Regions from separate parts of the Streptomyces inhibens genome, predicted to be linked through region 4. Evidence: riboswitches for the same ligand, from Rfam matches in the RefSeq annotation. Region 4 holds a riboswitch; each other region holds the start of a gene.
The links. A riboswitch is a leader RNA that binds a small molecule or an ion and turns the genes downstream of it on or off. The one in region 4 is predicted to bind cobalamin.

Region 1 (5,945 bases), 1.2 Mb from region 4:
ACCAGCTCGTGTTGAGATATCCGCGCAGAATCTCCCGCTTGGACTTCTGGTTGCTCACCTTCAGCGAGATGATGAATTCCTTCAGCTTGCGGGTGACCGTCTGGTCCTGCGAGAGATAGGTGTTCTTCACATACTGCTGGGTGATGGTGGAGCCGCCCTGGGTGTCCTCGCCGGAGATCATGTTCACCACGGCACGGCCGATGCCCTGGATGGAGACCCCGGCGTCGCTGTAGAAGGTGGCGTTCTCCGCGGCGATCACGGAGTTCTCGACGGAGTCGGGCACCTTGTCGAGCGTGACGTTCTGTCGGTTGACGGCGCCCACGCTCACCATCTGACTGCCGTCCGCCCAGTAATAGACGGTGGCTTCCTGGCCGGCGAGCTCGTTCTCGTTCGGGACGTCGACGTTTGCGTAGACAATGGCGAACAGTCCCGCCAGGCAGATGATGCCGAGCGAGAAGGTGCCGAGCCACTGCCGCCATGACGGCAGCCAGCGGCGCGGACCCTCCCGTCCCTGACGTGGATAGTCGATGAACCGGCGACGCCCGTTCGTGGCCTTGAACCGGCGACGCCCCTTCGTGGCCTTCATATCCGGATAGATGTGGTGGCCATGGCTCCGGTTGCCGAGGTCACCGAATGCTCATAAAGGGCGGGTGGCCCGGCCGAAGGGGCGTCGCGGGTGCGGGAGCCGTCTAGAAGTCGTCGTCGAAGGAGACCGAGCCCTCGACCGCGACCTGGTAGGCGGAGGCCCGGCGCTCGAAGAAGTTGGTCAGCTCCTGGACGTTCTGCAGCTCCATGAAGGAGAACGGGTTCTCCGAGCCGTACACCGGGGCAAAGCCCAGGCGCTGCAGCCGCTGGTCGGCGACGCACTGGAGGTACTCGCGCATCGACTCGGTGTTCATGCCCGGCAGGCCGTCACCGCACAGGTCGCGGCCGAACTGCAGCTCCGCCTCGACGGCCTCCCTGAGCATGTCGGTGACCTGCTGCTCCAGCTTGTCGTCGAAGAGCTCGGGCTCCTCCTCGCGGACGGTGTCCACCACGGAGAACGCGAACTCCATGTGCATGGACTCGTCGCGGAAGACCCAGTTGGTGCCGGTGGCCAGCCCGTGCAGCAGACCGCGCGAGCGGAACCAGTAGACGTAGGCGAAGGCGCCGTAGAAGAACAGCCCCTCGATGCAGGCCGCGAAGCAGATCAGGTTGAGCAGGAACCGGCGGCGGTCGGCCTTCGACTCCAGCCGGTCGATCTTCTCGACCGAGTCCATCCACTTGAAGCAGAACTCGGCCTTCTCCCGGATGGACGGGATGTTCTCCACGGCCGCGAAGGCGGCGGAGCGGTCTTCCGGGTCGGGGAGGTAGGTGTCCAGCAGCGTCAGATAGAACTGGACGTGCACCGCCTCCTCGAAGAGCTGACGGCTCAGGTACAGCCGCGCCTCGGGGGAGTTGATGTGCTTGTAGAGCGTCAGCACGAGGTTGTTGGCGACGATCGAGTCGCCGGTCGCGAAGAACGCCACCAGCCGGCCGATCATGTGCTGCTCGCCCGGGGAGAGCTTGGCGAGGTCGGCGACGTCGGAGTGGAGGTCGACCTCCTCCACGGTCCAGGTGTTCTTGATGGCGTCCCGGTAGCGGTCGTAGAAGTCCGGGTACCGCATCGGACGCAGGGTCAGCTCGAAGCCCGGGTCGAGGAGGTTCTTCGTGCCGGAGGTGGCGGTGTGCGCCGTTGCGGCGTTGGTTTCAGGCGCGGTGGTCATTACTGGCAGGCCTCGCAGGACTCGGGGTTTTCCAGGGAGCAGGCGACGGCCTCGGGGTCGGTGGCCTGCTGCGGTACGGGGACGGGGGTGGCGGCGGCGCCGCCACGGGCCGACTGGGCGATCCGGGTCGCCGGGCGGGAGCGCAGGTAGTACGTCGTCTTGATGCCGCGCTTCCAGGCGTAGGCGTACATCGAGCTGAGCTTGCCGATGGTGGGCGAGGCCATGAAGAGGTTCAGCGACTGGCTCTGGTCGAGGTAGGGCGTACGGGCCGCGGCCATGTCGATCAGGGCGCGCTGCGGGATCTCCCAGGCGGTGCGGTACAGCGCCCGGATCTCCTCGGGGATCCAACTGACGTCCTGCACCGAGCCGTTGGCCTCGCGCAGCGCGTCACGGGTCCGTGCGTCCCACATCCCCAGCGCCTTGAGCTCCTCGATCAGATAGGCGTTGACCTGGAGGAACTCTCCGGACAGCGTCTCGCGCTTGAAGAGGTTGGAGACCTGCGGCTCGATGCACTCGTACACGCCCGCGATGGAGGCGATGGTCGCGGTCGGCGCGATCGCCAGCAGAAGGGAGTTACGCATTCCGGTCGCCGCGATACGGGTGCGCAGCGCCGCCCAGCGGTCCGCCCAGCGGGGCTCGGCGTTCGGGTAGTGGTCCGGGTGCAGCACACCGCGGGCGGTGCGGGTCGCGGACCAGGCCGGGTGCGGGCCGTGCCGCTCGGCGAGGTCGGCGGACGCCTCGTACGCCGCGAGCATGATGCGCTCGGAGATCCGGGTCGACAGCGCCTGTGCCTCGGCCGAGTCGAACGGCAGCCGCAGCCGGAAGAAGACGTCCTGGAGGCCCATCAGGCCCAGACCGACCGGGCGCCAGCGGGAGTTGGAGGTCCCGGCCTGCTCGGTCGGGTAGAAGTTGATGTCCACGACGCGGTCGAGGAAGGTGACGGCGGTACGGACCGTGGCGTCCAGCCGCTCCCAGTCCATCGCCTCCTCCCAGCCGGCGGCCTCGTTGCCCAGGTGCGCGGCGAGGTTGACCGACCCGAGGTTGCAGACGGCGGTCTCCCCGTCGTTCGTCACCTCCAGGATCTCCGTGCACAGGTTGGAGGAGTGCACGACCTGGCCGGGCTCCGCGGTCTGGTTGGCGGTGCGGTTGGCGGCGTCCTTGAACGTCATCCAGCCGTTGCCGGTCTGCGCCAGGGTGCGCATCATGCGGGAGTACAGCACCCGGGCGGGGATCTGCTTGAGCGCCCGGCCCTCGGCCTCGGCCTTGCGGTAGGCGGCGTCGAACTCGTCGCCCCACAGGTCCACCAGCTCCGGCACGTCGGAGGGCGAGAACAGCGACCAGTCGCCGTCCGCCTCCACCCGGCGCATGAACTCGTCCGGGATCCAGTGCGCGATGTTCAGGTTGTGCGTACGGCGCGCCTCCTCACCGGTGTTGTCGCGCAGCTCCAGGAACTCCTCGATGTCGGCGTGCCAGGTCTCCAGGTAGACACAGGCGGCGCCCTTGCGCCGGCCACCCTGGTTCACGGCCGCGACCGAGGCGTCCAGGGTGCGCAGGAACGGCACGATGCCGTTGGAGTGACCGTTGGTGCCCCGGATCAGCGACCCCCGTGCGCGGATCCGGGAGTAGGAGAGGCCGATACCGCCGGCGTGCTTGGAGAGCCGGGCGACCTGGTGGTACCGGTCGTAGATCGAGTCGAGCTCGTCCAGCGGGGAGTCCAGCAGATAGCACGAGGACATCTGCGGGTGGCGGGTGCCGGAGTTGAAGAGGGTGGGGGAGGAGGGGAGGTAGGACAGCGAGCTGGTGAGGCGGTACAGCTCGGCGACGTCCTCCAGCGCCGCCGCGGACTCGTTCTCCGCGAGGCCGCAGGCCACCCGCAGCAGGAAGTGCTGCGGCGTCTCGATGACCTGACGGGTGGTGGGGTGGCGCAGCAGATAGCGCGAGTGCAGGGTACGCAGACCGAAGTAGCCGAAGCGGTCGTCGGCGCCTTCGGCGAGTGCCTTGTCGACCAGCGCGTCCAGCCGGGCCGCGTGGGCGCGGACGAACCGGGCTGTCTCGTCGGCGATCAGGCCCTCGCGGTGGCCGACCTCGACGGAGGCGGAGAAGGCGACCGCCCCCTGTTCGGCCGCCTCCTCCGAGATTGCGAGGGTGAGCAGGCGCGCGGCGAGCTTGGAGTACTGCGGCTCGTCGCCGATCAGACCGGCCGCGGCGTCGATGGCCAGCGACCGCAGCTCGGCCTCGTCGGAACCCGCGTGCCGGCCGCGCAGCGCGGCGGCGGCCACCTTGCCGGGGTCGGTCGCGGCCAGATCCTCGGTCAGTTCGGTCAGGGTGCGCAGCAGCGCGACGCCCGGCCCGTCGGCGGGGGCAGGAGGCGTGGCCACCGCAGGCTGAACTACCTCGGCGTCTGACGCGGACTCCGTTGGCGCGATGGTCACGTGATGCTCTCCCTCACTCGGCGGGGGCCAGGAGGGGCGGGGCGCGACGGTCGCACGCGCGCATGCGGCACCCCGTTACGGTCAGGGGTGCGCGGGCACACCGCGCGGCGCCCACCGGCCCAACCCTCGGGGCCCGGACGTATCGACGTCCGCACCGATGGCGGTGAGGACGTACCGTCGGCAGGTCTTCGGACTTCACGGACGCGCGACAGGGCCGTCATCAGGCCACTGAGCGCGCTCCCACACCGTTGCGGGACAGTTCCGGATTCCCACCGGATTCCCCTGCGGCGACAGCGAGGACGAGCATACATCTTGTGCTGCTCCCCGCATGCACCCCCACATCTTGTGTCGCCACCTCATACCACTCCTACTGGTGTGCGAACGGCCATGGGGCCCGGCAGAGTCGGCAACGCGCCCGGAAACGCCATGCGGGCCGGGCCGGGCGGGTCCTTCAGGCCATCTCACGGGTGAACGCCCGGAGCGTAATCCCGGTATCGGCTCCCGGTCCCGCGCACGTTCCAGAGCTCGGCGGCCGGGACGACGACGGGCCGCCGCGCCCCCGAAGGGACGCGACGGCCCGTGATCCGCCGGTGCGGTGCCGGTGGCTCAGTGGCCGGCCGGAGCTCCCGCCGTGGCGGGCGGCAGGTCCGCCGTGACGCCCGCGTCGCCGGCGTCCGCGGTGTAGTCGGCGGGGCTGGTCTCGTCGACGCCGTCAGGGACCTTGGCGGCCTTCAGGGCGAAGGTCAGGACGACGGTCACCACGACGTTCAGGACGAAGGCGGTCAGGCCGATGTAGCCGATCTCACCGATGCCGGGGATCTCCTTGCTGGAGCCGCCGAAGTGGGCCTGGGTCGGGCTGGCCACGCCGTATGCCGCGAGTGTGCCGTAGAGCATGCCGACCGCCCAGCCGGTGAGCAGCGCCCAGCGGTGGAACCAGCGGGTGAACAGACCGCCGACCAGCGACGGCATGGTCTGCAGGATCCAGATCCCGCCCAGCAGCTGGAAGTTGATCGCGACGGTCTTGTCCATGGTGAGGACAAAGACCAGCGCGCCGACCTTCACCAGCAGCGAGACGAGCTTGGCGACCTTGTGCTCCTGCTCCGGTGTGGCGTCCTGCTTGAGGAAGTCCTTGTAGACGTTGCGGGTGAACAGGTTGGCGGCGGCGATCGACATGATGGCCGCGGGCACCAGCGCGCCGATGCCGATCGCGGCGAACGCGACGCCGGAGAACCAGCTGGGGAACATGTCCTCGAACAGCTGCGGGATGGCCAGCTGCGGGTTGCCCTGGATGTCCGTGCCGGCCTTGATCGCCATGAAGCCGAGCAGCGCGAGCAGGCCCAGCATGAGGGAGTACAGCGGCAGGATCGTGGTGTTGCGGCGGATCACATTGCGGCTGCGCGAGGACAGCGTGGCGGTGATCGAGTGCGGATACATGAAGAGCGCCAGCGCGGAGCCGAGCGCCAAGGTCGCATACGCCCATTGGGCGTTGGGGCCGGTGGTCAGCGCGCCGCGCGGCTTGCCGGGTACGGCGCCGGGCTCGGCGAACGCCTTGCCGGCCGCGTCGAAGATCGCGTCGAAGCCGCCCAGCTTGATCGGGATGTAGATGATCGCCACCGCGATGACGAGATAGATCAGGCCGTCCTTGACGAAGGCGATCAGGGCGGGCGCCCGCAGGCCCGAGGAGTAGGTGTACGCGGCGAGGACGGCGAAGGCGATCAGCAGCGGCAGGTCCTTGACGAACCAGTTGGTGTTCTCGCCGCCGCCGATG
Region 2 (5,945 bases), 4.5 Mb from region 4:
CCGGCAAGTCCACCCTCGCCGCCCACCTCGTGGCCGAGCTGGCCGGACAGGCGGCGCTCGTCCCGATGGACGGTTTCCACCTCGCCGAGGCGGAGTTGCACCGCCTCGGCCGTACGGACCGCAAGGGCGCGCCGGACACCTTCGACCCCGCCGGATACGCGGCGTTGCTGGCGCGCCTGCGCTCGCCGGAGCCGGACACCGCCGTCTACGCCCCGGCCTTCGACCGCCGCATCGAGGAACCGGTCGCCGGCAGCATCCCCGTGGCACCGCATGTCCCGCTCATCGTCACCGAGGGCAATTACCTCCTCCTCGACTCCCCTCCCTGGTCGCGGATCCGCGCACTGCTCGACGAGGTCTGGTACGTGGAGCTGGACGCCGCGGAGCGGATCCGGCGGCTGGTCGACCGCCATGAGCGCTTCGGGCGCCCGCGCGCCGACGCCGAGCGGTTCGTGCATGCCTCGGACGAGGCCAACGCCCGTGTCGTGGCGGCCACTCGCGACCGCGCCGACCTCGTCATCACCTTTACGCCCGCAGAAGCCCCTCCTCCACCGGACGAATAGCCCCTCCCTCTGCCCCGTCGCCCCTACCCGCCGGCGAGCAGACCGGCCACCGACAGCGCACCCCACCCCACGGACACCGCCGCCGCCTTCAGCTTCCGGTCCCGGCCCGGCAGCGTCGCACCGAGCAGTACGGCGTCCCCGAAGTCCGCCGCGATCCGTACATACGCGGCGGTGCGCAGCGCCGGCCCCCGGGGAGCCAGCGCCATCACCAGCCCGCTCGCCGCGTCCCGCCAGGCCAGCGGGCGCAGCGAGGTCCGGGTCGCCCGCGCGGTCCGCCCCTCGTCATCGACCAGCCCCGAGGGCCGCGCCAGCAGATCGGGCACCGCCGTCACCGCCACCCCGTACACGGCCGTGGCCACCCCGACCGCACGCAACAGACCCACCTTCATCCGCCGTCCCGCCTTTCTCACCGATCAATCGCGCGGGTCTCGGCATGCCCGCCGCCTCATCAACTCCTTTCCGTCATCGCACCCTTCCCAAACGACATCACCGATGTCATCATGACATCATGAGTGTCGTTGAGGTGGATGCTGAAATGGATGCTGAGGTGGATGGCGACGGGGGACCGACGCCGCCCGAAGACCTGCTGTACGGCGTCATCCGACGCCTGTGGCCGCTGCACCGCACGGTCGTGCGCGCGGTGGAGCGCGAGTTGACGGGCACGGGCATGACCGCCGGTGAACACGCGCTGCTGGACGCCCTGCGCAGCGAAGGCCCCCGGACCGTGCCGCAGTTGGCGCGCTCGATGGGCCTCGACCGACAGCCGGTGCAGCGCTGGGTGAACCACGCCGCGGAGCTGGGCCTGGTCGTGACGGCACCGAATCCCGCACACCGCCGCTCGTCCCTGATCCGGCTCACCGCCGAAGGCACGGAGGTGATACGCGGGATCCAGGAGTTCGAGGCGACGGAGCTGCGGCAGCGGTTGGCCGATCTGCCCGCCGAGGACATCCGCACCGCACTGCACGTACTCGACCGGATCGGCGAGGAATTCCGGCACCTGGCGAACGGCTCGCGCGTTCCACGGGAGGAAACCGACAGTCAGGGCAGTCAAGACAGTCAGGCTGGTTACGACAGCCACGGCAGTACAAGCAGTAAAAGCAGTAACGGCAACTCAGCCGATGACAGCCCACCCACCCCACCGCATCTGGCACGCAAAGGACGGCCCGGAGAATGACCCGACCAATCACCGCCTGGTCCGAGATCGACAACGGGATCGTGCCGGTCGACGACGGCGAGCTGTTCTACGAGACGGCCGGCGCGGGCCCCGCGGTGGTGCTGCTGCACGGCGGCATGCTCGACCAGCACATGTGGGACGAGCAGTTCGCCTGGCTGGTGAACTCCGGCCTGCGCGCGATCCGCTACGACTCCCGCGGCCATGGCCTCTCCTCCACCGTGGCCGGGGACTACGCCAACCATGACGACCTGTGCGCGTTGCTCGACGCGCTCGATGTCCCCAGTGCCGTGCTCGTCGGCCTTTCCCATGGTGCGCGGGTCGCGCTGGACGCCGCCATAGCCCACCCGGACCGGGTGACGGCCCTTGCGCTCGCCTCCCCCGGGGTCAGCGGTCGCGCCTTCACCGATCCCTTCGTCCTGGCACACATCAGGGAGCAGGTGGCGGCCATCGGCGCACCGGACGGCGCGGAGCGGTATGTCGAGCACTTCCTGCGGATGTGGGTGGACGGGCCGCATCGCGAACCGTCCGCCGTGCACCCGGGATTCCGCGAGCGGATGCGCGCATCGGCCGAGGCCAATGTGGAGGTGCACGCCGATGGAGTGGGCGCCGGCATGCCCCTGGAAGTCGGCGCCGCCGACCGCCTGGGCGAGATCCGGGTGCCGACGGTCGTGTTCGACGGCGACCTCGACAGTACGGACATCTCCGCCAATGCCCATGCGATAGCGCTGACCGTGCCCCGCGCCCGAAGAGTCCGAATACCGGGCGCGGGCCATATGGTCAACCTGGAGAACCCCGCTCTCTTTGACCATGAACTGCACGCCTTTCTCTCCTCCTTGGACTACTGACTTCGCGGCACCACCGCCCCCCTCACCTGCGGGAACGCCCCCACACGCCATCTCTCCCCGACGGCCGCTAGAGTGGCCGGGCCGTGGTGTTCGGGAAGACCGGTGACGGACCTTGTGGTCCCAGGCCGGAGCGGCCCTCGCCACTGTGATCGGGGAGTTTCCAGCCCTTTCCGTATGCGCCCGGTGCGTGTACGGCGCCACTGACCGCATCCCGCGGCCGGGAAGGCGGGGACGGACACGTGTACCCGTAAGCCAGGAGACCGGCCACGGCATCTCACGAACTGATCCACGAGGTGCTGGAGCGTGACCGCCGGATGGCCCTGTCCACCGATACCCCGAACACCCCCGCCCCCGCCGCATTCCGCTGGCGCCGGCAGGACACCATCCGTACCGCGGGCCTGATGGCCGTCATAGCCGGCCTGCACATCGTCGCCTTCGGCGTGCTCTTCCTGCTCGTGGTCCCGAACCACTACTCCGTCGGAAGCCAGGTCTTCGGCGTGGGCCTCGGCATCACCGCGTACACCCTCGGTATGCGGCATGCCTTCGACGCCGATCACATCGCAGCCATCGACAACACCACCCGCAAGCTGATGGCCGACGGCAAGCGGCCGGTCTCGGTGGGCTTCTGGTTCGCCCTCGGCCACTCCAGCGTGGTCGTCGCGATGGCCGCCCTGGTGGCGGGCGGCGCCCAGCTCGCCGGCACCCTGCTCAACGACCAGTCCCGTACCCACCAAATCCTGGGCACCATCGGCACCACGGTCTCCGGGACGTTCCTCTACCTCATCGCCGCCCTCAACCTCATCGCGCTGGCCGGGATCTGGCGGGTCTTCCGCGGGATGCGCGACGGCCGCTACGACGAGACCGAGCTGGAGCAGCGCCTCGATTCACGCGGCTTCATGAACCGCTTCCTGGGACGGTTCACCCGCTCGATCTCCCGCCCCGGCCAGATGTTCCCGCTCGGCTTCCTCTTCGGGCTCGGCTTCGACACCGCCACCGAAGTGACCCTGATGGTGATGGCGGGCAGCGGCGCCGCGGCCGGCCTTCCCTGGTACGCCGTGCTGTGTCTGCCGTTGCTGTTCGCCGCCGGAATGAGCCTGTTCGACACCCTCGACGGCACGTTCATGAACTTCGCCTACCAGTGGGCGTTCTCCAACCCGGTGCGCAAGGTCTACTACAACCTCACCATCACCGGTCTGTCGATCGCCGTCGCCTTCTTCATCGGCACCATCGAGCTGGTGACCGTGCTGCACGACAAGCTCGCCCTCAACGACCCGCTGACCGGCTGGATTTCCACCCTCGACCTGGACAATGTCGGCTTCATCATCGTCGGCCTGTTCGTGGTGGTGTGGGCCGCGGCGCTGGCGTACTGGCGGCTGGCCGGCGTCGAAAGGCGCTGGGCGCAGCGGGCCGAGCGAACGGACTCGGCGGACCGGGCGACGTCGGCCTCCTCAACCACCTGAGCCCTCTGGCGTCTGAGGCACCCCGCTCCCCTGGAGCCCCGTACGTACACCGTCGGGCGCCGGGGCCAGGGGGCCACCGGGGCCCGGGATCCCGGCCGGCTTGGCCAGGAACTTCCCGCCACCCGCCCAACGCGGCCGCCGCCTCCGTCACCTGCCCAAGTCGGCCACCACGCCTCTCACGTGGCCGAACCGGCCGCCGCCCCCGTCACCAGATCCGGCCCCCAGCGCTTCAGAGCCGCCGCGAGATCGAGCGGGACCAGCCGGTTCGCCTGGTCCGGGCCCGGCCAGTCCTTCCGCGGGACCCGCCACATCACCTCGAACTCGTTGCCGTCCGGGTCCTTGGCGTACAGGGACTTGGCGACAAGGTGGTCGCTGGCGCCGACCAGGGAGCCGCGCTCGGTGAGCTGCGCCTCTGTCGCGGCGAGTTCGCCGAGCGTGCCGACCTCCCAGGCCAGGTGGTAGAGCCCGACCCGCCCGGTCTCCGGTCCCGGCGCGTCGGGGCCCACCGCGAACAGCCCCAGATCGTGATCGTTGAGCGAGCCGGGCGCGCTGAGGAAAGCGGCCCGCCCCGGTATCTCGACATCCACCGTGAGCCCCAGGGTCTCGGTGTAGAAGGCGACGGACCGCACCACATCCCGGACATACAGCACCGCATGATTGAGCCGACGTACGGCCATAAGACTGTTCCCCGATCTCCCGCCGCGGCACCGCCCGGGCGCCACCGCACTCCTTGTCCTGCCCCTGCTCTACTTCGCTCTGCTTCTGCTCTACTTCGCCCGCCTCGGCCTGCCCAGTAGATCTCCGGCCGGAGTTCGAGCGGCCGGAGACCCCGGCAATGGCGTACTTCTCGCCCTCAGGCCGAGGCGCTCACCTCCAGGGCGCTCCCCGGGGTTCACTTCCGGACGAGCAGCACCCCTCCGGCGATCACCGCACCCAGCAGCAACGCCGCCACGCCGTAGGCCAGCCGGTGCGCACGCAGACCGGGCAGCGCGCGGTCGATGGCGTAGCGACCGGGGCCGGTCAGCGCCAGGGCGGCCGCGCCGGCGGTCAGCAGCAGCTCGTACTCCACACCCTTGGGCGCGAAGAAACCGCCGCCCCACTTCACGGCGAGTGCGTTGATCATCGTGCCGACGACCGCCGCGCCGGCGAGCGGCGTGAGCAGACCGACCACGAGCCCGAGCCCACCGAGCGTCTCGCTGAGACCGGCCACGACGGCCATGGCCCGGCCCGACGGATAGCCACTCATCGTGAAGAACTGCCCGGTCGCGTCCAGCCCCGGACCGCCGAACCAGCCGAACAGCTTCTGGGCGCCGTGCGCCGCCATGGTCAGCCCGAGCGCGAGCCGCAGCAGGAGCAGCCCGGTGTCGTAGCCGTGCAGAGAGGGCGCGTGGCGCGTCGATGCGCCGACGCGGGAGGACTCGAGAGTGCTGAGCGGGAACGTCATACGGAGCGCTCTTTCCCATGTCGGGGACTGGCACGGCCCCCTTCGAGGACCGGCCACCAGACCACTGAAGAAATTACTTGAAACTTCAATTCTCTCCGACGATACACAGCAGCCCCACGACGAACAACAGCGCGCGGGGCGGGCCCGAGGTCTCCACCTCGAACCCGCCCCGCGCAATCCCCGCCCAGCGCCGCCCGGAAGCGACGGCCGGCTCAGACGTCGAACTCGGCGATCAGCCCGCGCACACGCCGCTCGATCTCGTCACGGATGGGGCGGACCGCGCCCACCCCTTGCCCGGCCGGATCGTCGAGCTTCCAGTCGAGGTACTTCTTGCCGGGGAAGACCGGACACGTATCGCCGCAGCCCATCGTGATCACCACGTCCGATGCCCGTACGGCGTCGACGGTGAGCACCTTCGGGGACTCGGCGGAGATATCGATGCCGACCTCCGCCATCGCCTCG
Region 3 (5,945 bases), 2.8 Mb from region 4:
TACGGCGCCTTCCATACGGTCCCGCCACAGTTCCAGCGCGGCGGCGCTGCGGGTGGTGCCCATCCGGGCGGCCAGCTCCGGCACCGACGGGTCGGCGAGGGTGCACAGCACCTCGTTGTCGGCCGGCAGCCGCTTACGGGTGACGCCGCTGGCGACCATGTTGGCGTCGCAGAGGATCGGCGCACCGGCGCGCAGCGCCTTACGGGCGCCTGCCACCACATCGGGCGTGAAGGCCAGATCGCGGACCAGGTCGACCATGCCGCAGGCGTGGATCATGCGGACCGCGACTTGGCTGACGTCGGCGGGCAGACCGGCGAGGTCCGCCTCGGCGCGGATGGTGGCGAAGGACTGGCGGTAGATCGCCGCACCGTCCTTCTCGTAGTCGAACGCGGTCACTGTGGCCTCGAAGGTGTTGGGGGTGTCGGGTGCGGGGTGGCGCGTGGGGTGGTTCATGGGGCTGCCTGGGGAGTTCACGATGTCGGGTGGGGTGCCGGTACCGGGGCCGGGGCGGTGGGGTGTGCCTCGTCCCGTACGACCGATGTCCGGTAGCCCTCGGCCGTTGCCAGGACGTCGACCCAGGTGCCGTGCGGGTGGCCGCAGCGGCGTTCGCAGCCGGACCAGTGGACGGGTAGGCCCTTGTGGAGGCCCTGTAGGGGCAGGTCCTTTACGGAGAGCTCGCCGGGGGCCGGTGTGCCCTTGGTGAGCGCGGCCGCCGCGTCGGCGCGTACGTCGGTGCGGGACTTGGCGCAGCCGGGGCGGCCGGTGCAGGCGCTGATGCGGTGCCAGGGGGAGGCCGGGTCGGTGATCAGGCCGGCGGCGGCCAGCTCGCGCAGCCGGGGGGCGGCCGCGGTGGCCGGCAGTCCGGGGATGACGATGCCGCGCCAGGGCGTGAGGCGTAGTTCGCCGGATCCGTCGTCGGCGGCGATGGCGGTCAGCAGGCGCCATTGGGCGACGGTCAGCCGGCCGAGCGGCGCCAGGACCGACAAGGCGCGTCGGTCGTCGGGGCCTTCGATGACGCCGGGGGCGGAGGAGTCCGCGTACGCGGACCTGATGACGGCCGCCCGCGGACCGTCCGCCACGTACTCCGCCGCGATGCCCGCCGCCCGCAGCCCGTCCGCCACGGCATGGGCCGTCAGGCCGTATCCGTCGGGGAGTTCGCGGACCCGCCAGGCGCCGCTGCCGCTCGCCCCGGCGGTGGTCAGGAAGCATGCGGCGGCGGCGAGCGCGGCGCGCGGTAGGTCGGCGCCGGCGATCCGCAGCGCCGCCGGATCGTCACCGACCCGCAGCAGGGCGCCGCCCCCGGGCCCGGCCGGGCCACCGGAAGCCGGGCCCCCGCCCGATTCTGCGACCAAGGTCACATCGCCGCCGAGCGCCGCCACATCGCCCCGCCCGTCGTCCAGGACGAAGAGAAACCGGCCGGACAGCGCGGTCGCGGACTCGCTCGTGCAGAGCAGGGTGTCCAGCTCCCGGGCCCACAACCGCACGTCAGCGGGGGTGTGATGGTCCAGCCCGGCCAGTGGGGAGGCGAGGATGTTGCGGATGCGTTCGTGGCGTTCGGAGGGCAGCAGGCCGGCGTCGCGCAGCAGGCCGGCGAGCCGGGCGCCACAGTCGTCCGCGAGGCCGCGGAGCTCCGCGTTGCCGCGGGAGGTCAGGGAGAGATGGCCGTCGCCGAGCAGGTCGGCGGCGTCGGCCAGCGCAGTTGCCTGACGTACCGTCAAGTTACCGGCGGGCAGCCGCACTCGGGCGAGGTGCCCGTCGGCGGCGGAGTGCAGCCGCAGCGCTCCCGGGCAGGCGTCACCGCGGTCCCGTATGGGCGGTTCGGCCCCTTGGGGCCGTATCGAGGGGGAGGGCGGCATGGCGGCGAGCATACCGACGACGCGCCCCGCGGATCCGGGGCGGATCCGGCCACGGACCCGGCCGGAACCCCGGGGCGGATCCGTGCCACGGGCCCGGCCACGGACCCGGGAGGCGCGCCCCGGGCGGGCAGCCGCACAGGCCCGCTTACCTCCCCCGGCCGCAGCCCTTACTATGCAGGTCGGTGGGTCGGCTGACCCGCCGGACGCCAGCGACGGCGCAGGGTCTTACGGCCCTAGGGAGGAAGCCCGGTGAGAATCCGGCGCGGTCCCGCCACTGTGAACCCGGCCTGTGCCGGGCGAGCCAGGAACTCCCGCCGTCCTTACGACCACCCGGGGCGCGGACACCCCGAGGAAGGCCTGCGCTCGCATGCTTCTGCTGCTGTCGACCTCCGACACCGACCTGCTCAGCGCCCGCGCGGCCACGGGCCCCGTGCCGTACCGGCTCGCCAACCCCGCCCGCCTCGACGTCGCCGAGCTGCCCGCGCTGCTGGAGGGCGTCGACCTCGTCGTCGTACGCCTCCTCGGTGGTATCCGCGCCTGGCAGGAGGGGCTGGATCTGCTGCTCGCAGAGGACCAGCACCGGCCGGTCGTCGTGCTCACCGGTGAACAGGCCCCCGACGCCCAGCTCATGGAGCAGTCCACGGTCCCCGTCGGCATCGCGGCCGAGGCGCACGCCTACCTGGCGCACGGCGGTCCCGCCAACCTCGACCAGCTCGCCCGCTTCCTCTCCGACACGGTGCTGCTGACCGGCCATGGCTTCGAGTCGCCGGCGCCCGCCCCGTCCTGGGGTCACCTGGAGTGGGACGCCCGCCGTGAGAGCGGCCCGCTGGTCGCCGTGCTCTACTACCGCGCCCACCACATGAGCGGCAACACCGCCTTCGTACGGGCCCTGTGCGAGCAGATCGAGGAGGCGGGCGGCCGTGCCCTCCCGCTCTTCGTCGCCTCCCTGCGCGCCCCCGAGCCCGAGCTGATCGAGGCACTGCGGGCCGCCGACGCCATCGTCACCACGGTCCTCGCCGCGGGCGGCACCAAGCCCGCCGAGGCCTCCGCCGGCGGCGACGACGAGTCCTGGGACGCGGGCGCGCTGGCCGCCCTCGACGTACCGATCCTCCAGGCCCTGTGCCTGACCGGGTCGCGCGCCGCATGGGAGGAGAACGACGAGGGCCTGTCCCCGCTGGACGCCGCCTCGCAGATCGCCGTCCCCGAGTTCGACGGCCGGCTGATCACCGTCCCGTTCTCCTTCAAGGAGGTCGACGAGGACGGCCTTCCGGTCTATGTCGCCGACCCCGAGCGTGCCTCCCGGGTCGCCGGGATCGCGGTGCGCCACGCCCGGCTGCGCCACATCCCGGCCGCCGAGAAGCGGCTGGCGCTGGTGCTGTCCGCGTACCCCACCAAGCACTCCCGTATCGGCAATGCGGTCGGGCTGGACACCCCGGCCTCCGCCGTCGAACTGCTGCGCCGTCTGCGGTCCGAGGGCTACGACTTCGGTACGGAGCCGGTCCCGGGCCTGGAGTCCGGCGACGGTGACGAGCTGATCTACGCCCTCATCGAGGCCGGCGGCCACGACCAGGAGTGGCTCACCGAGGAGCAGCTCGCCCGCAACCCGGTCCGGATCCCGGCCGCCGACTACCGGCGCTGGTACGGCACGCTGCCGCAGGAGCTGCGCGACTCGGTGGAGCAGCACTGGGGGCCGCCGCCCGGCGAGATGTTCGTCGACCGCAGCCGCAACCCCGAGGGCGACATCGTGCTCGCCGCCCTGCGCCGCGGCAATCTCCTCATCCTCATCCAGCCGCCGCGCGGCTTCGGCGAGAACCCGATCGCGATCTATCACGACCCTGATCTGCCGCCCTCGCACCACTACTTGGCGGCCTACCGCTGGATCGCGGCCTCCGCCGACGACGGCGGCTTCGGCGCGGACGCGATGGTCCACCTGGGCAAGCACGGCAACCTGGAGTGGCTGCCCGGCAAGAACGCCGGCCTGTCCGCCGCCTGTGGTCCCGACGCCGCCCTCGGCGACCTCCCGCTCGTCTACCCCTTCCTGGTCAACGACCCCGGCGAGGGCACCCAGGCCAAGCGCCGGGTGCACGCCACCCTCGTCGACCACCTCGTCCCGCCGATGGCCCGCGCGGAGTCGTACGGCGACATCGCCCGCCTGGAGCAGCTGCTCGACGAGTACGCGGCCATCTCCTCCATGGACCCGGCCAAGCTGCCGGCCATCCGCGCCCAGATCTGGACCCTGATCCAGGCCGCCAAGCTCGACCACGACCTCGGCCTGGAAGACCGCCCCGACGACGACGGCTTCGACGACTTCCTGCTGCATGTCGACGGCTGGCTCTGCGAGGTCAAGGACGCCCAGATCCGCGACGGTCTGCACGTCCTGGGCGGCGCCCCGGCCGGTGAGGCCCGCGTCAACCTCGTCCTCGCCATCCTGCGCGCCCGCCAGATCTGGGGCGGTACGTCCGCCCTGCCCGGTCTGCGCGAGGCGCTCGGTCTGGACGAGTCCGCCGCGACCCGTACGACGGCCGACGAGGCCGAGGAGAAGGCCCGCGCCCTGGTCCAGGCGATGGAGGACGCCGACTGGGACCCGGCGGCGGTGGCCGGTATCGCCGCCGGCCACCCGGCCGCGGTCGCCGACATCCTCGACTTCGCCGCCCGCGAGGTCGTCCCCCGCCTCGCCGCCACCACCGATGAACTCGACCACGCGGTGCACGCGCTGGCCGGCGGCTTCGTCCCGGCCGGCCCCTCCGGCTCCCCGCTCCGCGGCCTGGTCAACGTCCTCCCGACGGGCCGTAACTTCTACTCCGTCGACCCCAAGGCCGTGCCCTCCCGGCTCGCCTGGGAGACCGGCCAGGCCCTCGCCGACTCCCTCCTTACGCGCTACCGCACCGACAACGGCGACTGGCCGCAGTCGGTGGGGCTGTCCCTGTGGGGGACCAGCGCCATGCGGACCTCCGGTGACGATGTGGCGGAGGCGCTGGCGCTGCTGGGCGTGCGCCCCGTATGGGACGACGCCTCCCGTCGTGTCATGGGCCTCGAAGCCATTGCCCTCGGCGAGCTGGGCCGCCCCCGTATCGATGTCACCCTCCGCATCTCCGGCTTCTTCCGCGACGCCTTCCCGCACGTCATCGGCCTGCTGGACGACGCGGTACGGCTGGCCGCCTCGCTGGACGAGCCGGCGGAGGACAACTTCGTACGGGCCCATGCGCAGGCCGACCTGGCCGAGCACGGTGACGAACGCCGCGCCACCACCCGTATCTTCGGCTCCCGCCCGGGAACGTACGGCGCGGGCCTGCTCCAGCTGATCGACTCCCGCGACTGGCGCACCGACGCCGACCTCGCCGAGGTCTACACCGTCTGGGGCGGCTACGCGTACGGCCGCGGTCTGGAGGGCCGTCCGGCCCGGGACGAGATGGAGACGGCCTACAAGCGCATCGCGGTCGCCGCCAAGAACACCGACACCCGCGAGCACGACATCGCGGACTCCGACGACTACTTCCAGTACCACGGCGGCATGGTCGCCACCGTCAAGGCGCTCAAGGGCAAGGCCCCCGAGGCCTACATCGGCGACTCCACCCGCCCGGAGACGGTCCGCACCCGCACCCTGGTCGAGGAGACCTCCCGGGTCTTCCGTGCCCGGGTGGTCAACCCCCGCTGGATCGAGGCGATGCGCCGCCACGGCTACAAGGGTGCCTTCGAACTCGCCGCCACCGTGGACTACTTGTTCGGCTACGACGCCACGACGGGCGTGGTCGCCGACTGGATGTACGACAAGCTCGCGCAGACCTACGTCCTCGACCCCGAGAACCGCGCCTTCCTCCAGGAGGCCAACCCCTGGGCCCTGCACGGCATCGCCGAACGCCTCCTGGAGGCCGAATCCCGCGGCATGTGGGAGAAGCCGGACGCCGAGACTCTGGCGGCGCTCCGCCAGGCATTCCTGGAGACCGAGGGCGAGCTGGAGGGCGAGGACTGACGGCGGCCAGGCCAAGCCCGGACCGGCCCTAGCTCCGCTGGGGCCGGTCGAGTCGCCTGGCGTGGTGCAGCCATGCGGTCAGCGCCACCAGGATCGCGGTCACGCCGCCGAGGGCCATG
Region 4 (5,945 bases):
GGGGAGTGGATGTCATAGACCCCCGGCCCCACCTCGCGCGGATAGCCGGCAGTGGCCAGCTCCCCGGCGACCTGCATATGGGAGCGGGCCGCCTCCAGACTGATCACATCGGCATCGAGATCGTCGATGGCCCGGAGGATGTCGCCGAACTCCGCGTAGCACATATGCGTGTGGATCTGGGTGTCCGGACGCACCCCGCCGGTGGTGAGGCGGAACGCCTCGGTGGCCCAGGCCAGATACTCCGCATGGCCGTCGGCGCGCAGCGGCAGCGTCTCGCGCAGTGCCGGCTCATCGACCTGGATCACCGAACTCCCCGCCGCCTCAAGGTCGTTCACCTCGTCGCGGAGGGCGAGCGCCACCTGACGGGCGGTGTCGCCGAGCGGCTGGTCGTCACGGACGAAGGACCAGGCGAGCATGGTGACCGGGCCGGTGAGCATGCCCTTGACCGGCCGGTCGGTGAGCGACTGGGCGTAGCGGGTCCAGCGCACCGTCATCGGCTCGGGACGGGAGATGTCCCCGGCCAGGATCGGCGGCCGGACGTAGCGGGTGCCGTAGGACTGCACCCAGCCGTGCTGTGTGGCGAGATAGCCGGTCAGCTGCTCGGCGAAGTACTGGACCATGTCGTTGCGCTCCGGCTCACCGTGCACCAGCACATCGATACCGGCCTTCTCCTGGAAGGCGAGGACCTCGCGGATCTCGGCCGAGATCCGCTCCTCGTACGCCGCGGTGCCGATCCGCCCGGCCCGCAGATCGGCGCGGGCGGTGCGCAGTTCGGCCGTCTGCGGGAACGAGCCGATGGTGGTGGTCGGCAGCAGCGGCAGCCCCAGATGCGCGCGCTGGGCGACGGCCCGCTCGGCGTACGGCCGGGAGCGGCGGCCGTCGGCGTCGGTGACGGCCGCGGCGCGGGCGCGTACCGCCGGGTCATGGGTCAGCGCGGATTCGGCCCGGGACACCAAGTCGGCGCGATTGGCGATGAGTTCGGCCGAGATGCTGTCGGTACCCTGCGCCAGTCCGCGCGCCAGTGTGACGATCTCCGTGGTCTTCTGCCGGGCGAAGGACAGCCAGCGGGCGACCTGCGGGTCGATCTCGTGCTCGGTGGTGGCGTCCAGCGGGACATGCAGCAGCGAGCACGAGGACGACACATCGACCCGGTCGGCGAGGCCGAGCAGCGTGCCCAGGGTGGCCAGCGACCGCTCGAAGTTGTTGATCCACACATTGCGGCCGTTGACGACACCGGCGACCAGCCGCTTGCCGGGCAGCCCGCCGACCGCCGCGAGATCCTTGAGGTTGGCGGCAGCGGCGCCGGTGAAGTCCAGCGCCAGTCCGTCGACCGGTGCCTTGGCCAGCACCGGCAGGGCCTCGCCCAGACGGTCGAAGTACGAGGCGATCAGCAGCCGCGGGCGGTCGGTGAGCCTGCCGAGGTCACGGTAGGCGCGGGCCGCGGCGTTCAGCACGGCGGGGGAGCGGTCCTGCACCAGCGCCGGCTCGTCCAGCTGCGCCCAGTCGGCGCCGGCCGCCCGCAGATCGGCGAGCACCTCGGCGTAGACGGGCAGCAGCCGGTCGAGCAGCGTCAGCGGGTCGAAGCCGGCCGCGACGCCGGGCGCGGGCTTGGCCAGCAGGAGATAGCTGACCGGCCCGACCAGCACCGGCCGCGCGGCCAGACCGAGCCCCTGTGCCTCCGTCAGCTCGCCGACCTGCTTGGCGGAGTCCGCGACAAAGACCGTGTCCGGCCCCAACTCAGGTACGAGATAGTGGTAGTTGGTGTCGAACCACTTGGTCATCTCCAGCGGCGCCACCTCCTGTGTGCCGCGGGCCATCGCGAAGTAGCCGTCCAACGGGTCGGCGGCGACCGCGGCACGGTGCCGGGCCGGGATCGCGCCGACCATCACGCTGGTGTCCAGGACATGGTCGTAATACGAGAAGTCGCCGGTCGGCACCTCGGTGATACCGGCCTCGGCGAGCTGCCGCCAATTGCCGCGGCGCAGTTCGGCGGCGGTGCTCCGGAGGGCATCGGCGCTGACGCGGCCCTTCCAGTAGCCCTCGATCGCCTTCTTCAGTTCGCGGTGCTGCCCCTGCCGGGGGTAGCCGTGCACGGTGGCCCGTACGGCCGCGGCTGCGGATGTGCTGGTCACGGAACTCTCCTTCGCGAGCGTGTCTCCATGTGACCTCGGGACGGGTCAAGGACGCGAAGGGACGGCAAACCGGGCGGAACACGGTGCGCTCTCGCCGCCCGTGCCGCCTGATGTGTCCGCCGACCCGCCCTCGAGGTCACCGAGATCGCCCCGCGCACCGGTGGCGCGGGGGCACTGGCAGGTCTTCGGACTCGCGGGCACATCCGCCAAGGGCGGACACCTACTGGCCGTCGCTTCCCGGACCCGGCCGGATCCAGTGCGTATGACGGCGGTCGTTCCCACTCACCGCTGCGGGGCAGTCCCGGATTTCCACCGGGTTCCCTCTTACGACGCGCCTACCCGGATGGCAGGGCGAACCAGTTGCACCGGCCAGCCTAGGCCCTCACCTGTGACTTGGTCACCCGCGACGGCACGTCTTGCGTTGGAGAGCGCTCCAGCTCCTAGCGTGAGTGCACGAGCTGAGCGAAGGAAACGAAGGGAACGCCTTGCGCTACACACTGTTCGGCAAGACCGGCCTGCGGGTGAGTGAGCTGAGCCTGGGTGCCATGACCATCGGCGACGAAGGGGGCTGGGGCGCCGGCAGGGACACCAGCGCCCGGATCCTGGACGCCTACGCGGACGCGGGCGGCAACTTCATCGACACCGCCAACAACTACACCGGCGGTGCCTCGGAGCGGATCCTGGGGGAACTGCTCGAAGGCCGCCGGGACAGCTTCGTCCTGGCCAGCAAGTACACCTGCGCGACCCGCAAGGGCGATGTGAACGCGGCGGGCAACCACCGCAAGAACCTGGTCCGGTCGGTGGAGGCGAGCCTTGCGCGGCTGCGCACCGACCACCTCGATGTGCTGTGGGTGCACGCCCGGGACAACTTCACCCCGGTCGAGGAGGTCATGCGGGCGCTCGACGACCTGGTGCGGTCCGGCAAGGTGCTCTACCTCGGTGTCTCCGACTGGCCGGCCTGGGAGATCGCGCAGGCCAACACCCTCGCCGAGCTGCGCGGCTGGACCGCGTTCGCGGGCTCGCAGCTGCGCTACAACCTGCTGGAGCGGACGCCGGAGCGCGAACTGCTCCCGCAGGCCCGCGCCTTCGACCTCGCGGTGCTGGCCTGGGCCCCGCTCGCGGCGGGCAAGCTCACCGGCAAGTACCGCCGTGGCGAGCCGGGCCGGCTGGACAGCGTCAACGGGAACACCCAGGACCACAACGAGGAGGGGACCGTCACCGCGGTCCTGGAGATCGCCGAACAGGGCGGTTGGAGCCCGGCGCAGGTGGCGCTGGCCTGGCTGCGGAGCCGGCCCGGCAACATCATCCCGATCATCGGCGCCACCAAGGAGAGCCAGCTCGCCGACAACCTCGCCGCCGTCGATGTCGAGCTGGACGCCGACGCTCTCGCGCGGCTCGACCGCTCCAGCGCGGTGGAGCTGGGTTTCCCGCACGACTTCCTGCGCGAGCCGGTCATCACCGAGAACGTCTACGGCGACCGCTGGGCCGACATCGAGGACCGGCGCTCCACCTACCGCCGTACGGCGAACGAGATCCGCTGAGCGCGGACGGCCGGCGCCGTGTACGCCGAACGCCGCCGCCCGGATGGCCGGGTGGCGGCGCCTGCGGTCTAGTGAGGTGGGCGGCCCGCCAGGGACGGCGTTGTTGCCGTTCCGCACCGTACGGGGCGGGTGGACGGCCGGACCGAAGGAGACGTACGCCGATGAGGAAGACCGCCGCAACGCTCGTCGCCGCGGCCACGGTCGCCGTGATCACCACGGCGGTCGGCGGCTGCTCGGACAACGGTGGCGGCTCCGCGCCGTCGAAGCCGCCGACCCCCAGCCCCACCCGCACGAGTGCCGCGCCGTCGGCGTCCCCGTCCGCCGCGGCGTGGACGGTCACGGCCCGCTCCGGTCCCCTCGGCACGATCCTGGTGGACGGTCGGGGCCGGACGCTCTACCTCTTCGAGGCGGACAGGACCAGCAGGTCGACCTGTTACGGCGGGTGCGCGAAGGAGTGGCCACCGATGTTCGTGACCCACGCGCCGAAGGCCGCCGGCGGGGTGCGGAGCGACCTGCTGGGCACCACCACCCGCGACGACGGCACCAAGGAAGTCACCTACAACCACCACCCCCTCTACTACTTCGACGACGACAAGAAGCCGGGGGACACCCACGGTCAGGGCATCGACGATTCCGGCGGCAAGTGGTTCGTCCTCGACGTCAACGGCAACAAGATCGTGAAGGCCCCGCGGAGCGCCACGCCGAGCAGCACTCCCAGTACCGGTGGCGGCTACTGACATGCCCCGTCCGCCTCGCCACCGCCCCCGCGGCTCCGGCCCCGTGCGGCTCGTCGTGGCCGCCTCGGCCGTCTTCCTGGCGGCGCTGACCGGCTGCTCGGGCGGCGACGGAGGAACCGCCCCCGCGCGCTCCCACACCCCCACCACCGGGGGCCCCGGCGCCGCTTCACCCGCCGGTGCGCGCATCACCATCAAGGACTTCACCTTCAAGCCGGCCGCCCTGACCGTCCGGCCCGGCGCCAGGGTCACCGTGGTCAACCAGGACTCCGCGACACACGATGTGACGGCCACCGGCCCGAAGGCCTTCGGCAGCGGCAGCATCGGGCCGGGCAGGACCGTCACCTTCACCGCCCCCGCCAAGCCCGGCCGTTACCGCTACATCTGCACGATCCACCCGTACATGAAGGGCTCGCTCACCGTCCGCTGACCCGTACGCCCGCATACCGCTGCCCGTCGCGGCGCTTGGAGAAGCCGTGCCACCAGAGAACTCCGTACCGGCGCACGGGCGGGCCGGCCGGGTCGCCCGCGGTGCCGCACGGCTGCTGGCGGCGGCCGGCCTGGCCGTGGACGCCTATGTCCACGCTCGTCTCGCCGGCCAGTACGACGCGGTCACGGCGACCCTCAGCCAGGGCATGCTCTTCCGTGTCGAGGCCGCGCTGGCCGCGCTCGCCGCCCTGCTCGTCCTGGTCTGGCGCAGGCCGGCGGCCGACACCTTCGCCTGGCTCGTGGCGACCGGCGGACTCGCGCTGCTGCTGCTCTACACCTACGTGGACGTCGGCCGGCTGGGGCCGGTGCCGAACATGTACGAACCGACCTTGACCGACGACAAGAAACTCACCGTCCTCGCCCAGGCCGTCACCATCCTGGCCACCGTCTTCCTGCTGCTCACCCGTCGCCGGGAGCCTCGCAGACGACGCCGATGAGCACCCGCCGCCCGCTTACCGGTGCAGCGCGCTGCGCTGCTGCCACTGCGGCCAGCTCTCCTGCCAGACCTCCAGGCCGTTGCCCACATCGGTCTTGTTGGGGTTGCTGGTGTTCTTCACCTCGACCGTGGAGCCGATCGTCAGGAAGTCGTAGGCCTTCTTGGCGTCCGAGGTGGTCATGCCGAAGCAGCCGTGGCTGTTGTTGACCACACCGATCGACTTGTTCCACGGGGCGGAGTGCAAGAACGTCCCGGACGCCGTCAGGTGGGTGACCCACTTCGAGTCCAGCATCCACTCGCTGCCATGGCCGATGGTGGCGGAGTCCATCGTCTCGGCCGCGTTCTTGCTGCGTACGGTGTGCACACCGCCGCGGGTCGGGTCCTGCGGGGAGCCCGCGGAGCCGGTGATGGTGCCGACGTTCTTGCCGTTCTCATACATCGTCAGGGTGTGCGAGGGCACATCGATGACGGCCTTGTGGTCGGCGCCGATGCTGAAGCCGAAGTTGTAGTCCCGGGCGAACCAGCCGCCCTCGGCGCCGGAATCGATCCCGGACAGCGCGCCGTTCACGGAGACCTTGGTGCCGGTGGGCCAGTAGTCCTTGGGGCGCCAGTC

Region 1: another riboswitch for cobalamin. It lies ahead of KI385_RS29805 (ribonucleoside-diphosphate reductase subunit alpha); the one in region 4 lies ahead of metE (5-methyltetrahydropteroyltriglutamate--homocysteine S-methyltransferase).
Region 2: another riboswitch for cobalamin. It lies ahead of nicT (Nickel transporter NicT); the one in region 4 lies ahead of metE (5-methyltetrahydropteroyltriglutamate--homocysteine S-methyltransferase).
Region 3: another riboswitch for cobalamin. It lies ahead of cobN (cobaltochelatase subunit CobN); the one in region 4 lies ahead of metE (5-methyltetrahydropteroyltriglutamate--homocysteine S-methyltransferase).

Annotation. Positions count from the first base shown of each region.
Region 1 covers NZ_CP084681.1:6,553,615-6,559,559, forward strand. The annotation lists gene KI385_RS29795 (transglycosylase domain-containing protein) at 1-586, opposite strand, end outside; gene KI385_RS29800 (ribonucleotide-diphosphate reductase subunit beta) at 690-1,745, opposite strand; gene KI385_RS29805 (ribonucleoside-diphosphate reductase subunit alpha) at 1,745-4,177, opposite strand; cobalamin riboswitch at 4,340-4,488, opposite strand; gene mctP (monocarboxylate uptake permease MctP) at 4,784-5,945, opposite strand, start outside.
Region 2 covers NZ_CP084681.1:3,214,108-3,220,052, forward strand. The annotation lists gene KI385_RS14825 (nucleoside/nucleotide kinase family protein) at 1-560, shown strand, start outside; gene KI385_RS14830 (hypothetical protein) at 584-949, opposite strand; gene KI385_RS14835 (MarR family winged helix-turn-helix transcriptional regulator) at 1,069-1,734, shown strand; gene KI385_RS14840 (alpha/beta fold hydrolase) at 1,731-2,579, shown strand; cobalamin riboswitch at 2,647-2,862, shown strand; gene nicT (Nickel transporter NicT) at 2,894-4,039, shown strand; gene KI385_RS14850 (VOC family protein) at 4,216-4,716, opposite strand; gene KI385_RS14855 (DoxX family protein) at 4,932-5,483, opposite strand; gene KI385_RS14860 (arsenate reductase ArsC) at 5,696-5,945, opposite strand, start outside.
Region 3 covers NZ_CP084681.1:4,940,657-4,946,601, reverse strand. The annotation lists gene KI385_RS22600 (precorrin-8X methylmutase) at 1-396, opposite strand, end outside; gene cobG (precorrin-3B synthase) at 471-1,856, opposite strand; cobalamin riboswitch at 2,055-2,187, shown strand; gene cobN (cobaltochelatase subunit CobN) at 2,224-5,826, shown strand; gene KI385_RS22585 (MFS transporter) at 5,855-5,945, opposite strand, start outside.
Region 4 covers NZ_CP084681.1:7,731,699-7,737,643, forward strand. The annotation lists gene metE (5-methyltetrahydropteroyltriglutamate--homocysteine S-methyltransferase) at 1-2,132, opposite strand, end outside; cobalamin riboswitch at 2,292-2,509, opposite strand; gene KI385_RS34685 (aldo/keto reductase) at 2,618-3,673, shown strand; gene KI385_RS34690 (COG4315 family predicted lipoprotein) at 3,835-4,410, shown strand; gene KI385_RS34695 (cupredoxin domain-containing protein) at 4,412-4,837, shown strand; gene KI385_RS34700 (hypothetical protein) at 4,884-5,333, shown strand; gene KI385_RS34705 (L,D-transpeptidase) at 5,349-5,945, opposite strand, start outside.